One region of the Actinoplanes digitatis genome, then DNA from elsewhere that is predicted to be linked to it. Evidence: riboswitches for the same ligand, from Rfam matches in the RefSeq annotation. Region 1 holds a riboswitch; the other holds the start of a gene.
What was found. A riboswitch is a leader RNA that binds a small molecule or an ion and turns the genes downstream of it on or off. The one in region 1 is predicted to bind S-adenosylhomocysteine.
Positions count from the first base shown of each region.

Region 2: it holds a riboswitch for S-adenosylhomocysteine, as region 1 does, so the genes downstream of both, metH (methionine synthase) here and ahcY (adenosylhomocysteinase) in region 1, are expected to answer to the same signal.

Region 1 covers NZ_JACHNH010000001.1:8,224,058-8,231,282, forward strand. Annotated here, with positions in the region: gene BJ971_RS36460 (cytochrome P450) at 1-1,044, shown strand, start outside; gene def (peptide deformylase) at 1,369-1,914, opposite strand; gene BJ971_RS36470 (M48 family metallopeptidase) at 1,996-3,171, opposite strand; gene BJ971_RS36475 (RNA polymerase sigma factor) at 3,314-4,501, opposite strand; gene BJ971_RS36480 (YciI family protein) at 4,506-4,829, opposite strand; S-adenosyl-L-homocysteine riboswitch at 4,978-5,057, shown strand; gene ahcY (adenosylhomocysteinase) at 5,075-6,535, shown strand; gene BJ971_RS36490 (aspartate/glutamate racemase family protein) at 6,552-7,190, opposite strand; gene BJ971_RS36495 (L-fucose/L-arabinose isomerase family protein) at 7,213-7,225, opposite strand, start outside.
Region 2 covers NZ_JACHNH010000001.1:5,546,375-5,553,599, reverse strand. Annotated here, with positions in the region: gene metH (methionine synthase) at 1-1,754, opposite strand, end outside; S-adenosyl-L-homocysteine riboswitch at 1,813-1,887, opposite strand; gene BJ971_RS24440 (response regulator) at 1,924-2,616, opposite strand; gene BJ971_RS24435 (sensor histidine kinase) at 2,613-3,794, opposite strand; gene BJ971_RS24430 (ABC transporter ATP-binding protein) at 3,930-4,856, shown strand; gene BJ971_RS24425 (ABC transporter permease subunit) at 4,853-6,373, shown strand; gene BJ971_RS24420 (ABC transporter permease) at 6,370-7,167, shown strand; gene BJ971_RS24415 (AAA family ATPase) at 7,187-7,225, shown strand, end outside.

The DNA of each region.
Region 1 (7,225 bases):
GCGGTCACCCGGCATCCGAAGCTCGGGCATCTGCCGTCGCACATGATGGAGTTCGTCCGGCCCGACTGGGCCGACCATCCGGCGCTGCACCAGCTGTTCACCAGCGTCCTTGCCAAGAACCCGCCGGACCACACCCGGCTGCGGCGCCTGGTCAGCTCCTCGTTCACCGCCCGCCGCGTGCAGGCGCTACGGCCGCGGATCGCCCAGATGGTCGAGGACCTGCTCGACCGGATGAGCGGCGAGGTCGACTTCGTCCAGGCGCTGGGCTTTCCGCTGCCGGTCAACGTCATCGGCGAGCTGCTCGGCATTCCCGAGCCGGACCGGGCACAGTTCCAGACCCTGGTCCGGGACTGGACGCAGGTGCTTGAGGTGATCACGCCGGAGGTGCTCGAGACGGCGGACCCGGCGGCCGCGACGATCCGCGAATACCTGGCCGCCCTGACGGCCGAGCGCCGCAAGGACCCGGGCGACGACCTGATCAGTGCGCTGGTGGCCGCCGAGGAGGACGGCGACAAGCTCACCGAGGAAGAGCTGCTCACCATGGCGGCCCTGCTGTTCGCGGCCGGCTTCGAGACGACGACGAACCTGCTCGGCAACGGCATCGTCGCGCTGCTGCGCAACCCGGACCAGCTCGAGTCGCTGCGCCGGCAGCCCGGCCTCGCCGCCGGCGCGGTCGAGGAGTTGCTGCGCTTCGACACGCCGGTGCAGCTGCTCAGCCGGGTGGCCTGGGACGACCTCGAGATCGCCGGCGTGCCGATGTCGGGCGGCGACCGGATCGTGGCGTACCTGGGTGCGGGCAACCGCGACCCGGAGCGTTTCGCCGACCCGGACCGGCTCGACCTCGCCCGCGCGGACAACGCGCCCCTGTCGTTCGGCGGCGGCATCCACTACTGCCTCGGCGCGCCGCTGGCCCGACTGGAGGCACAGTTGGCGGTGCCGGCGCTGCTGGCCCGCTTCCCCCGCCTGGCCCTGGCCGGTGAGCCGGGGCGGCGCGACAGCCTCGCGATCCGCGGCTACACCAGCATTCCCATCTCGGTCGGCTGAGCCCACCCGCGGCGGTGTGGCCGGCGGATGAAAATCCTCGCCGGCCATAGCACCGCGCGGTGAAATAAGAACGCCGCTGCGAATTCCACGGGGGAAGAACTCGCAACGGCGTCGTAGGCAAGAGTATCGACCACGGCGGTTGTTGTCCATCCGTACCGTCGATCATCACGCCCGAGCCGAAACTCCGATGCCACCCTCGCCGGTCAGCACCCGGATGCCGCCGTCACGACGGCCGGGGCGAACCGGTCGGCCGAGGGCGGCACCTCACAAACGACATTGACGTTCGTCGCGGACGCCGGGCTAATAGTTGCGGGGCGACATCTATTAGTCCGGGGCGCCGGAAACGCCGACTCCGGGCGCCTCCGCGCTCTCGGCGAGCATCTTCTTGCGCTTCTTCGCGGGCAGCCGGTCGACGTAGAGCAGCCCGTCGAGGTGATCGGTCTCGTGTTGCAGGCAGCGCGCGAGCAGTCCGGTGCCGTCGATGCGCACCGGCTCGCCGTGCATGTCGACCCCGGTCACGTACGCGACGGTGGGACGGCCGACGTCGGCGCGGACGCCGGGCACCGAGAGGCAGCCCTCGCTGTCGACCTCGAGGTCGCGGCCCTCGGGCAGGTGCAGCACGGGGTTGACGACATGGGCGACGACGTGGGCATCGGTCGCGTCGGGGCAGTCGACGACGAACACCCGGGCGTCGACGCCGATCTGGTTGGCGGCGAGCCCGACGCCCTCGGCGGCGGCCATCGACGCGAACATGTCGGCGACGAGCTGCCGCAGATCGTCGTCGAAGACGGTCACCTCGGCGCACCGCCGATGCAGCACGGGGTTGCCGTAGCGGGTGATGGGTCGCGGGGTTCCGGCGCGGGTCTGCACCCCGCGATTTTAAGACCCACGGCGCCCGGACACGAAGTCGCCCGCGCTTCCATGGGGGCCGGAAGCGCGGGCGACGGTCAATCAGGCCGGCGGATTCTCCCCGGCCGAGCCGTTGCCGCCGTTGCCACCGTTGCCGCTGTCGGCACCGTCGGCCGGGCCGTCACCGGGGCGGTCGGCGGGCCGGCTCTCCCGGCGGGCCGCCCGGCCGGCGGCCTCGGCGGCAGTGCTCGCCCAGGCCCACGCCTTCCCGGTCTGCGCACCGGCCCAGCCGCCCAGGTCGGCCGCGCCGCCGCCGAACCGGCGGAGCAGCGTGACCAGCGGGTCCGGCGAGTTCTCGAAGGCCTCCCGGTAGTGACCCGCCGCCGCCTTCACGTCGCCCGAGACCGACGCGTTGCCGTCCGAGTCGCGGCGCGGGAAGTCGCCGCCGAGGATGCGGCCGTACTCGCCCGAGTCGATCCAGCGGCGCAGCTCGGCCGCGCGGGCGACCGGCACCGGGTGGCTGCTCCACGCCGTCATGCCGATCTTGTGGATGCTGTCGCGGAGGTCGCCGCCGCCCTGGTACTCGGCCGCCTGCTCCAGGAAGGCCGCCGTGTCGATCTGGGACAGGTCGCCGCCGCCCGCGAGCTTCATCAGCAGGCGGGTCGAGGCGGCCGGGTCCTGGCCGGCGAGCAGGCCCGCGCGGTCCGCCGACAGCTCGGCCTTGCGCCACCACTCGTACATCGCCGCGATGATCGCCCGCAGCGTGATCGCGCCGATCGGTAGCCAGCTGACGTTCGCCGCCCACCTGGTCAGGATCATCATGATCGTCTTGTAGACCGCGTGGCCGCTGCGCACGTGGCCGATCTCGTGGCCGAGCAGGGCGCGCAGCTCCTCGTCGTCGAGCTTCTCGACCGCGCCCGTGGTGATGACGATGAACGGCTTGTCCATGCCGATCGCCTGGCCATTGATCATCGGGGACTGCGAGACGTACAGCTCGGGCAGCTCGGCCACGTCGATGGTGGTCGCGGCCTCGACGAAGCGCTGGTGCACCCGCGGGTACTGGCGGTGGTCGACGCGGATCGAGCCGGCCAGGTACGAGAGCCGGAAACCGCGCTCGTTCCACATGCCGAAGAAGGCCCGCACGATGTCGTCGAAGCCGCGCAGCTCGCGCAGGGCGGTGAGCGCGCCGCGGTCGGCGGGGTGTTCCCAGGCTCGGGAGCTGATATCGGTCAGCGTGATCCGTTGCCGGGCCGGCCGATTCTCATCGTCGATCGTCATGGGTTCCCCTCCGTGACTCGGTCTCCTGCTCCAAGCAAAAGCCTGCGGGTCAAGGAGTCCCGGGCACATCGGCTCGGAGCGGGACTTCCGCGCTTTCAGGTCAGACTTTCGGCCGACTCGGGCACCGAGTGTCGTGACGACGTCACCGTGCGGTCAGTTCCTCGGCGCGGGCGAGCAGGGCCCGCCGCTCCGGCTCGGAGTGTGCCGCCGCGGCCGCCTGTTCGAAGAGGACCACGGCGCGGTCGGCGCGGCCCGCGCGTGCGGTCAGGTCGGCCTCGGCGGCCACCGCGTACGGGTACCCGTCCAGAGCGCCGCCGGCGCGGGCCTCGGCGAGCAGCACGAGCCCGGCGTCCGGGCCGTGCGCGTACCCGTGCGCCACCGCCCGGTTCAGCGCGACCACCGGCGAGGGCAGCAGCCGCGCCAGCTCGTCGTAGAGCGCGGCGATCGCCGGCCAGTCGGCCGGGTCGCGGACGTGGCAGGCGGCGATCCGCGCCTGTAGCGCGTACTGGCCGCCCGTGGCCGGCAGCAGCGCGAGCGCCTCGGCGATGGCCGCGTGATCCCAGCGGGACCGGTCCTGCCGGTCCAGCGTGCGCAGCTCGCCCGCGTCGTCGCGCCGCGCGGCGCGGCGCGAGTGCTGGAGCAGGAACAGCGCCAGCAGCGCCCGGATCTCCGGATCGCCGGGCATGAGCCGGTCCAGCAGCCGGGCGAGCCGGATCGCCTCCTCCGCGAAGGCGGGCTCGCCGTCCGCGTCGTAGCCCCGGGTGAAAAGCAGGTAGAGCACCGCAAGCACGCCGGGCAGCCGCTCGGTCAGCGCGGCGCCGGCCGGCACCCGGTACGGGATGCCAGCGTCGGCGATCCTCGTCTTCGCCCGGGTCAGCCGCCGGGTCATGGTGGACTCGGTGACAAGGAAGGCCCGCGCGATGTCGCCGGTCGGCACGCCGGCGATGGTCCGCAGCGTCAGCGCGACCCGCGCCTCGAGCGGCAGCGCGGGATGGCAGCAGGTGAAGATCAGCCGCAACCGGTCGTCCACCACGCCCTCCCCCGCCGCCGCCTCGGGCGCGGGCGACAGCCGCGCCAGCTCCTCGAGCTTGCGGCGTTCGACGGTCGCGCGCCGCAGCACGTCGATCGCGCGGTTGCGCGCGACCGTCATCAGCCACCCGCCCGGGTTCGCCGGCACCCCGTCCCGCGGCCAGCGTTCCAGGGCGAGCGCCAGCGCCTCCTGTGCGCAGTCCTCCGCCAGGGTCCAGTCGCCGGTGATCCGGATCAACGCGGCGACGATCCGCGGGCGCGCCTCCGCGCCCGCCTCGGCGACCGCCCGCCCGGCGCTCATCGCGTCACGCGAACGGGCGCAGCTCGACGCGGCCGTTCCAGGCCATCGGGTGTGCCCGGGCGATCTCGATCGCCTCGTCCAGGTCGGCGCACTCGAGGATGTCGAAGCCCACGATCACCTCCTTGGTCTCGGCGAACGGCCCGTCGGAGAGGAGCAGTTCGCCGCCGCGTACCCGGACCGTGGTGGCCGCGGCCGGCGAGGCGAGCTCGTTGCCCTGCAACCGGCGCCCCGCCGCGTCGTTCTCCGCCACCCACGCGTGGATGTCGGGCACCTGGGACTCGTCGGCCTCCGGCTCGGTGTCGGTGCAGACGAACATCATGTACTTCATCTCAGCGCTCCCTTGTTTCGTGATCTCAGCACCGTGACGAACGGGCGACGGGGTTCCGGACAACTCTCGATGTGTCGCGGCTCACCATCGTCCCCGACGGCCGACGGGGAGAGGCGATCATGAGACGCCGACGTTATGATGGCGGGACCCGGTCGAGAGGCGCTGCGACGGACTCCTTGTCCGCCACGCTCGGCCGCGGGCCAAAAGACGTAAGGGCGCCTCCTTAAGAGGGGGTGCCCTTCTTCATGTCCGATCGACTTCAGCGGATCAACGGTCTCGACTTCGCCGTCGCCGACCTGTCCCTGGCCGGCTTCGGCCGGCACCAGATGCGCCTCGCCGAGCACGAGATGCCGGGCCTCATGGCCATCCGCGCCGAGTACGCGCAGGCTCAGCCGCTGCGCGGCGCGCGCATCGCCGGCTCGCTGCACATGACCATCCAGACCGCCGTGCTGATCGAGACGCTCGTCGCGCTCGGCGCGCAGGTGCGCTGGGTCTCCTGCAACATCTTCTCGACGCAGGACGAGGCCGCCGCGGCGATCGTCGTCGGCCCCGAGGGCACGGTCGAGGCGCCCACCGGCACCCCGGTCTTCGCCTGGAAGGGCGAGACGCTCGAGGAGTACTGGTGGTGCACCGAGCAGCTGTTCGACTTCGGTGACGGCCTCGGCCCGAACATGATCCTGGACGACGGCGGCGACGCCACCCTGCTGGTGCACAAGGGCGTCGAGTTCGAGAAGGCCGGCGCGGTCCCCGCGACGACCGCCGAGGACAACCACGAATACACGATCATCCTCGACACGCTGCGCCGCAGCCTGGCCTCGGACAGCGGGCGCTTCACCAAGATCGCCGCCGAGATCCGCGGCGTCACCGAGGAGACCACCACGGGCGTGGCCCGGCTCTACAAGTTCGCCAAGACCGGCGAGCTGCTCTTCCCGGCGATCAACGTCAACGACGCGGTCACCAAGAGCAAGTTCGACAACAAGTACGGCATCCGCCACTCGCTCGTCGACGGCCTCAACCGCGCCACCGACGTCATGCTGGGCGGCAAGCTCGCCGTGGTCTGCGGCTACGGCGACGTCGGCAAGGGCTCGGCCGAGACGCTGCGCGGCCAGGGCGCCCGCGTCGTGGTGACCGAGATCGACCCGATCTGCGCGTTGCAGGCGGCGATGGACGGCATGCAGGTCGTGCGGCTCGAGGACGTGGTCTCCCAGGCCGACATTTTCATCACCACCACCGGCGGCACGGACATCATCACCGTCGACCACATGGCCAAGATGAAGCACAACGCGATCGTCGGCAACGTCGGCCACTTCGACGACGAGATCGACATGGCCGGGCTGGCCAAGGTCGAGGGCATCAAGAAGGTCGAGGTCAAGCCGCAGGTGCACGAGTGGCACTTCCCGGACGGGCACGCGATCCTCGTGCTCTCCGAGGGCCGCCTGATGAACCTGGGCAACGCCACCGGGCACCCGAGCTTCGTGATGTCCAACTCGTTCAGCAACCAGGTCATCGCGCAGATCGAGCTCTGGGTCAAGCCGGGCGAGTACGAGAAGCAGGTCTACGTGCTCCCGAAGCACCTGGACGAGAAGGTGGCCCGCCTGCACCTCGACGCGCTGGGCGTGCGGCTGACCGAGCTGACCAAGCGGCAGGCCGAGTACCTCGGCGTCGCGGTCGAGGGCCCGTTCAAGCCGGACCACTACCGCTACTGATCCACCGCGGCCCAGGTCACCCGGAACCCGGGTGACCTGGGTCTTTCAGTGCCGCCGCCGCGCGCAGGACCGCCGTCCGCGGGCTGGTCAGGACCGGTGTCGGCAGGTCGGCAAGGAGATCGGCCGCGGGCGCCATGCTGGCCTGCGCCAGGACGATCACGTCCGCGGTGAGGCCGCGGCAGTGCGCCGCCACCCGCCGCGCGTAGCCCGCCAGGTCGCCGGCCGCGAAGAGCGCCCAGGCGTCCAGGCAGGGCGCGTCCACGATCTCCACCGGGCCCGCCGCGCACTCCAGCAGGAGCGCGCGGGTCGGCGCGAGCGTCGACTCCACCGTGGCGACAACGGCGATGCGCCCGCCGATCGCGACGGCCGCCTCGGCCATCGGGCGGTCCAGCCGCAGCACCGGCACCCCGGCGCCGACCCGTTCCGTCTGCCCGCCGATCGTCGAGCACGTGCACACCACCAGGTCCGCCCCGGAGTCGGCAAGCGAGCGCAGCCGCTCGGCGATCCGGGAATCGACGCCGGGCGCCGCGGCGTCGGCCAGCAGCCGCTCGTCGACGACATGCAGGTCGCGCACGCCCGGCGCCAGCTCCGCGACCAGGCCGCGGAAGGTGGGCACGTGCGCTTCGGCGGTGTGCAGGAACCCGATGGTGGTCACGCCGCAAGTCTGCCGCACCGCGTCAGACCTGGCGG
Region 2 (7,225 bases), 2.7 Mb from region 1:
GCGTACACCGCGAGCTGGCCGGCGTTGACGATGCCCATGTCGAGCCCGGCGCGGACCGCGTGCAGCAGGAACGCCGAGTGCATGGCCTCGCGGACCACGTCGTTGCCGCGGAAGGAGAAGGACAGGTTCGAGATACCGCCACTGGTACGGGCGCCCGGGCAGCGCGCCTTGATCAGGGGCAGGGCGTCGATGAACGCCTTCGCGTACCCGTTGTGCTCGGCGATGCCGGTGGCGACCGCGAGCACGTTCGGGTCGAAGATGATGTCCTCCGGCGCGAAGCCGGCCCGCTCCACGAGCAGGTCGTACGCCCGGCCGCAGATCGACACCTTGCGTTCGGTCGTGTCCGCCTGGCCCTGCTCGTCGAAGGCCATCACCACCACGCCGGCGCCGTAGTCGCGGATCCGGCGTGCCTGCGCCAGGAACGGCTCCTCGCCCTCCTTGAGGCTGATCGAGTTGACCACGCCCTTGCCCTGCACGCACTTGAGGCCGGCCTCGAGGACCGTCCACCGCGAGCTGTCGATCATCACCGGGATCCGGGCCACCTCCGGCTCGGTGGCGATCAGGTTGAGGAACGTCGTCATCGCCTGCTCGCTGTCGAGCAGGTCGGCGTCCATGTTCACGTCGAGCAGGTTGGCGCCGCCGCGGACCTGCTCCAGGGCGACGTCGACCGCGCCCTGGTAGTCGTCCGCCTCGACGAGCCGGCGGAACCGGGCCGAGCCGGTGACGTTCGTGCGCTCGCCGATCATCACGAATCCGGTGTCCGGCCCGATCGCGAACGGCTCCAGCCCGCTGAACCGGGTGGCCCCGGTCGGGGCGGCGATCGCTCGCGGCGCCGTCGCTCGCACCGCGTCGGCGATCCGGGCGATGTGCTCCGGCGAGGTGCCGCAGCAGCCGCCGACGATGTTGACCAGGCCGGACGCGGCGAACTCGGCGACCAGGGCGGCGGTCTCGTCCGGCGTCTGGTCGTAGCCGCCGAACGCGTTCGGCAGGCCGGCGTTGGGGTGGCACGCCACGTACGCGCCGGCGACCTTGGCGAGCTCGGCGACGTGCGGGCGCATCTCGGCCGCGCCGAGCGAGCAGTTCACGCCGACGACGAGCGGCTCGGCCCGCTCGATCGAGCGCCAGAACGCCTCGACGGTCTGCCCGGACAGGGTCCGGCCGCTGAGGTCGACGATCGTGACGGAGATCCAGAGCGGCAGGTGCGGCGCGACCTCCCGGGCCGCGGCGATCGCCGCCTTCGCATTCAGCGTATCGAAGATCGTCTCGATCAGCAGCAGGTCGACGCCGCCCTCGGCAAGGGCGGAGATCTGCTCCGCGTACGCCGCGCGCACCTGATCGAAGTCGACGGCGCGGTAGGCCGGGTCCTCGACCCGGGGCGACAGCGACAGCGTCACGTTCAGCGGCCCGATCGAGCCGGCGACGAACCGCCCGCCGAACTCGTCCGCCGCCTGCCGGGCCAGCCGCGCACCCTGCACGTTCATGTCGCGGACCAGGGACTCCAGGCCGTAGTCGGCCTGCCCGATGCTCGTCGCGGTGAAGGTATTTGTGGTGGTGATGTCGGCGCCGGCGGCGAGATACTGCCGGTGCACGTCCAGGATCAGGTCGGGGCGGGTCAGGTTCAGCAGGTCCGGGTCGCCGGTGACGTCCCGCGGGTGGTCGACGATCAGGTCGCCCCGGTAGTCCGCGGGGGTGAGTCGTGCGCCCTGGAGCATCGTGCCCCAGGCGCCGTCCAGCACCAGGACGCGCTCGTCCAGCAGCCGCCGCAGCGACGCTTCAGTGTCCCGACTTGACGTGTTCAACCAGCCACCTCCGGAATCGGAGGCGCCCTTGTCGAAGAATTCAGGCCGAGCGTGGCGGGTCCAGCCCGTCGCAGCGCCCCTCGACCTGACAACCGAGGATACCCGAAGCCGGGCGGCGGGCCGGTCAGCCGGTCGCCGCGGGTCCGCGTCGCCCGGGCACGATCAGGCCCGACTCGTACGCGACGACGACGGCCTGCGTGCGGTCCCGGAGCCCGAGCTTGCCCAGCACCCGGCTCACGTGCGTCTTCACCGTCTCCTCGCCGACCACCAGGCGGGCCGCGATCTCCGGGTTCGAGAGCCCCTCGGCGATCAGGCACAGCACCTCGGTCTCCCGGGGCGTCAGCGCGCCGAGTCCCGCACCGTCCGGCGCGCGACGCTGCCGGCGCAGCCGGGCGAACTCCTCCACCAGCCGGCGGGTGATGGCCGGCGCGAGCAGCGCCTCGCCCGCCGCCACCACCCGCACCGCGTCGAACAGCCGCTCGGCGGTGACGTCCTTGAGCAGGAAGCCGCTCGCGCCGGCGGCCAGCGCGTCGTAGACGTGTTCGTCCAGGTCGAACGTGGTGAGGATGAGGATGCGCGGCCCGTGCTCGCCGGACTCCGCCAGGATGCGGCGGGTCGCCTCGATCCCGTCGAGCACCGGCATCCGGACGTCCATGAGCACCAGGTCCGGGCGGTGTTCCCGGCACACCGCCACCGCGTCCTCGCCGTCGAGCGCGGTGGCGACCACGCTGAAGTCGGCCTGCGTGGCGAGCAGGGCCGCGAATGCCGTGCGCACCACGTCGTGATCATCGACGACGACGATCCGGATGGGGCTCATTCCTCGCCCCCGGTTGTCGGCAGGACGGCCTCGATGAGGAAGCCGCCGATCGGCGCCGGCCCCGCGGTGAGGCTGCCGCCGACCATGGCGGCGCGCTCGCGCATGCCGGTCAGGCCGTGCCCGCCCGGGCCGGGCGTCCGGCCGGCGGGCGGCGGCCCGGGACCATTGTCGCGTACCCGCAGCAGCAGGGTGCCGGGCCGGTAGTGCAGCTCGACGTCGACGGCGGCGCCGGCCGCGTGCCGGCGCGCGTTGGTCAGCGCCTCCTGCACGATCCGGTACGCGACGAGCTCGATGCCCGGGTCCAGCGGGACGACGCCGCCGTGCACGATCAGCCGGGTGCTGCCGGCCGACAGGTCGCGCGCCTCGTCCAGCAGGCCGTTGAGCTGGTGCAGGCCGGGCTGCGGCCGGCGGGTGACCTCGGTGCCGGCGTCCTCGCGCAGGACACCCAGCAGGCGGCGCATCTCGGTCAGCGCCGCCCGGGCGGTCTCGCCGATCGCGACGAGCCGCCGGGCGCCCTCGGCCGGCATGCCCGGGGTGGTCAGCCGGGCGGCGTCGGACTGCACCGCGATCATCGAGATGTGGTGGGCCACGACGTCGTGCAGCTCCCGGGCGATGCGGGCCCGCTCGCCCCGGGCCACGTGCTCCATCAGGGTGTCGGCGATGGCCCGGTCGGTGGCCTCGTGCCGGGCGGTGGCCGCGCCGGCCCGCCGGGCGGTGCCGGCGACCGCCGCGACGGCGGTCACCGCCAGCATGGCGATCGACGGCGTGCGCCCGCCGGCCGCCATGGCGACGCCGGGCGCGGCGGCGTAGGCCACGAACGGCACGATCAGCACGCCGGCCGTACGGACGTGGCCCTGCCGGCCGAGGACGTAGCAGGCGACCCCGAGCGCGACCAGCACGGCGACCGTGGGCGGGTAGCCGATCAGCGGGCTGATCAGGCACACCGCCGCGATCAGCACGGCCGACACCACGGGCATCGCCCGCACGAGCGCGATCGGCGCCGTCGCGGCAAGGGCCAGCAGGGCGCCCAGCGGCCGGGTCAGCGGCTGCCCGGCCTCGCGGACCGCCACCTCGACCAGCGCGGCGCAGCCGAGCACGGCGGCGAGCAGGTACGGCCAGTAGGCCGGCTCGAGCATCCGGCGGTAGCCCGGGACGGGGTTCTCCTGGGTGGGCCGCACGTCAACCATTGTGACCGCACCCCCGGCGCGCCGTCGTCCCCCGGCGCAGGGGGCCGCGGCTCCCTCGCGCGGGGGAGCCAGAACCGCTCCGCGGCGTGACGACCGCGGGCCCGTCCGGCTCCTAGCCTGCTAACCATGCCACCAACCATCGAGGTAAGCGGCGTGCGCAAGCATTTCCGCAGCACCGTCGCCGTCGACGGCCTGACCTTCACCGTCCGCCCGGGGGAGGTGACCGGGTTCGTCGGGCCCAACGGCGCCGGCAAGTCCACCACCATGCGGATCATCCTCGGCCTCGACGCGCCGGACGAGGGCGAGGCGCTGATCGACGGGCAGCCGTACCGCAGCTTGCGCACCCCGCTGCTCCAGGTCGGCGCGCTGCTGGACGCCGCAGCCGTGCACCCCGGCCGCAAGGCCCGCGACCACCTGCTGTGGCTCGCGCACAGCAACGGGATTCCGCGGCGGCGCGTCGGCGAGGTCCTCGACCAGGTCGGGCTCGCCTCGGCCGCCGGCCGCCGGGCCGGCGGCTACTCCCTGGGCATGCAGCAGCGGCTGGGCATCGCCGCGGCGCTGCTGGGCGACCCGCCCGTACTGATGTTCGACGAGCCGGTGAACGGCCTCGACCCGGACGGCATCGTCTGGATCCGCGGCCTCATGCGCTCGCTCGCCGCCGAGGGGCGGGTGGTCTTCGTCTCGAGCCACCTGATGAGCGAGCTCCAGGACACCGCCGACCACCTGATCGTCATCGGCCGCGGCCGGCTCATCGCCGACACCAGCGTGTCCAAGCTGATCGCCGCGGCCTCGAAGGACCGCGTCGACGTGCGCACCTCCCGGCGCGCCGACGCGATGGCGCTGCTCGCCAACGCGGGCGGCACCGTCGCCGCGATCGACGCCGAGGTACTTACCGTCGAGGGCGTCACCGGCGAGCGGACCGCCGCCCTGCTCACCGAGGCCGGCCTGCCGTTCTCCGAGCTGCGGTCGCACCGCGCCTCGCTGGAGGAGGCGTACATGGAGCTCACCCGCGACGCGGTCGAGTTCAGCGTCACCGAGGAGGAGGGGCGATGACCGCGCCGGGGGAGGCCTTCGGGCGGCTGCTGCTCGCCGAGTGGACCAAGCTGCGCTCGGTGCGCCGATGGGTGATCACCCTGTTCGGCGTCGCCGCGCTGACCGTCGGGGTCAGCGTGCTCGCCGCGAACGGCGGGTCCACCGACGTTAACGAGAGGCCCAACTTCGTGGTCGGGCCGGACGGCACCGCGGTCACCGACGGCATGGAGTTCGTACACCAGCCGATCACCGGCGACGGCTCGATCACCGTGCGGGTGGCCTCGCTGGGCAAGCCGCCGGCCGAGCGTCAGGCCTCCGGCGGACTGGCCGGCTCCACCCTGCTGCCGGTCGGGCCGTGGGGCGGTGCGGGCGTCATCATCAAGGACGGCACGCGCACCGGCTCGGCGTACGCCTCGGTGCTGCTCACCCCGGCACACGGCGTACGCATGCAGTCCAACTACAAGACCGACCTGGCCGGCGAGGCGGGCGGCGGGCCGCGCTGGCTGCGGCTGACCCGCAGCGGTGAGCTGATCACCGGGCACGAGTCGGCCGACGGGACGAACTGGCGCAGGATCGGTGAGCTGACCGTGCCCGGGCTGCCCCGCGAAGCCCAGATCGGCATGTTCGTGTCGGCCGAGCCCGAGATGAGGCTGCTGCGCCAGGCCGGCGGCACCTCGGTCGGCGGGCACGCCGGCAAGGCCGTCGCCACCTTCGACAACGTCCAGCTCTCCACCTCGGCCGGGCCGTGGCGCGCCGACGTGGTGGCCATGCCCGCGCCGCCGGAGCCCCCGGGCGAGCCGCACAAGGGCGACGAGGGGCCGCAGGGTGACATGACGGAGGCGAACGGCACCTACACCCTCACGGGTACCGGAAAGATCGGTCCCGAGATCCCGCCGGACGACATGGTGCAGATCTCGCTGTTCGGTGTGCTGGCGGGCCTCATGGCGCTGATCGCGGTCAGCGTGCTGTTCGCGACGTCGGAGTACCGGCGCGGGATGATCCGCACCACGTTCCTGGCCAGCCCGCGCCGCGGCCGGGTGCTCGCCGCGAAGGCCCTGGTGCTGGGCGCCGTCACCTACGTGGTCGGGCTGGCCGCGGCGGCGGCGGCGTTCCTGATCACCCAGCCGATCCTGCGGGAGCACGGCTTCGCCCCGCCCGCCTTCGCCAAGGAATCCCTGACCGACCCGGCCGTCGTCCGGGCGCTGCTGCTCACGGCGGCGTTCATGACCGCCGTCGCGGTGTTCAGCCTCGCCCTGGGCACGATCATGCGCCGCAGCGCCGCCGCCATCACGACCGTCATCGTGCTGGTGATCCTGCCGGTCATCGTCGGCTCGCTGTTGCAGGCGGCGCCCGCGCGCTGGCTGATGCACGTCACGCTCGCCGGCGGCTTCGCCACCCAGCGCGCCAAGCCGCCGAGCGACACCCTGGTCGAGCCGTGGTCGATGATCGGCCCGTGGACCGGCCTCACGGTCGCCGGCGCGTACGCGGGCGGCGCACTCCTGCTCGCGTGGTGGCTCCTGCGCCGGCGTGACGCATGAGCGGTTCCCTGTGCAGGGCGCTGCGTGCCGAGTGGACCAAGCTGCGGACCCTGCCGAGCACCGGCTGGCTGCTGCTGGCCGCGGTCGGGCTCACGGTCCTCGTCGGCTACGCGGCCGCGGCGACCCTCCAGGTGCGGGAGTGCCAGGCGCCGCTCTGCTACGAGGACCTCACGAAGATCAGCCTGGTCGGGGTCCGCCTCGGCCAGGCGGCCATCGTCATCCTCGCGGTGCTGACCGTCACCACCGAGTACGGCACCAAAATGATCAAGGTGACGCTCGCGGCGGTCCCCGGCCGGATGACCGTGCTCGCGGGCAAGCTGGGCGTCGTCACGGCGGCCGCGGCGCTGGCCGGCGCGGCGGGCGTGCTCGGCACGATGCTCGCCGCCCGGGCGGTGCTGCCCGGCAACGGCTTCACGGCCGCGAACGGCTATCGGCCGCTGTCCCTCGGCGACCACCTGACGCTGCGGGCCGCCACCGGCAGCGTGCTCTACCTGTGCCTGGTCGGCGTGCTCGGTGTCGGGGTGGGCCTGCTGATCCGGGACACGGCCGGCGCGGTCACCACCGTGCTCATGCTGCTGTACGGCTCGCCGATGCTGGCCCTGCTGATCTCCGATCCGCGCTGGCAGCACCGCATCCACCGGTACTCGCCGATGGACGCGGGGCTCAGCATCCAGACGACGCGGGACTTCGCGACCGCGCACATCGGCCCCTGGGCCGGCATCGGCGTGCTCGCCGCGTACGCGGGCGCGGCGATCGTGGCCGGGGCGATCGCGCTCCGGCTGCGGGATGCCTGAGCCCGCTAGCCTCGGGTCGATGATCGTATGGATCAACGGCACCCACGGCGCGGGCAAG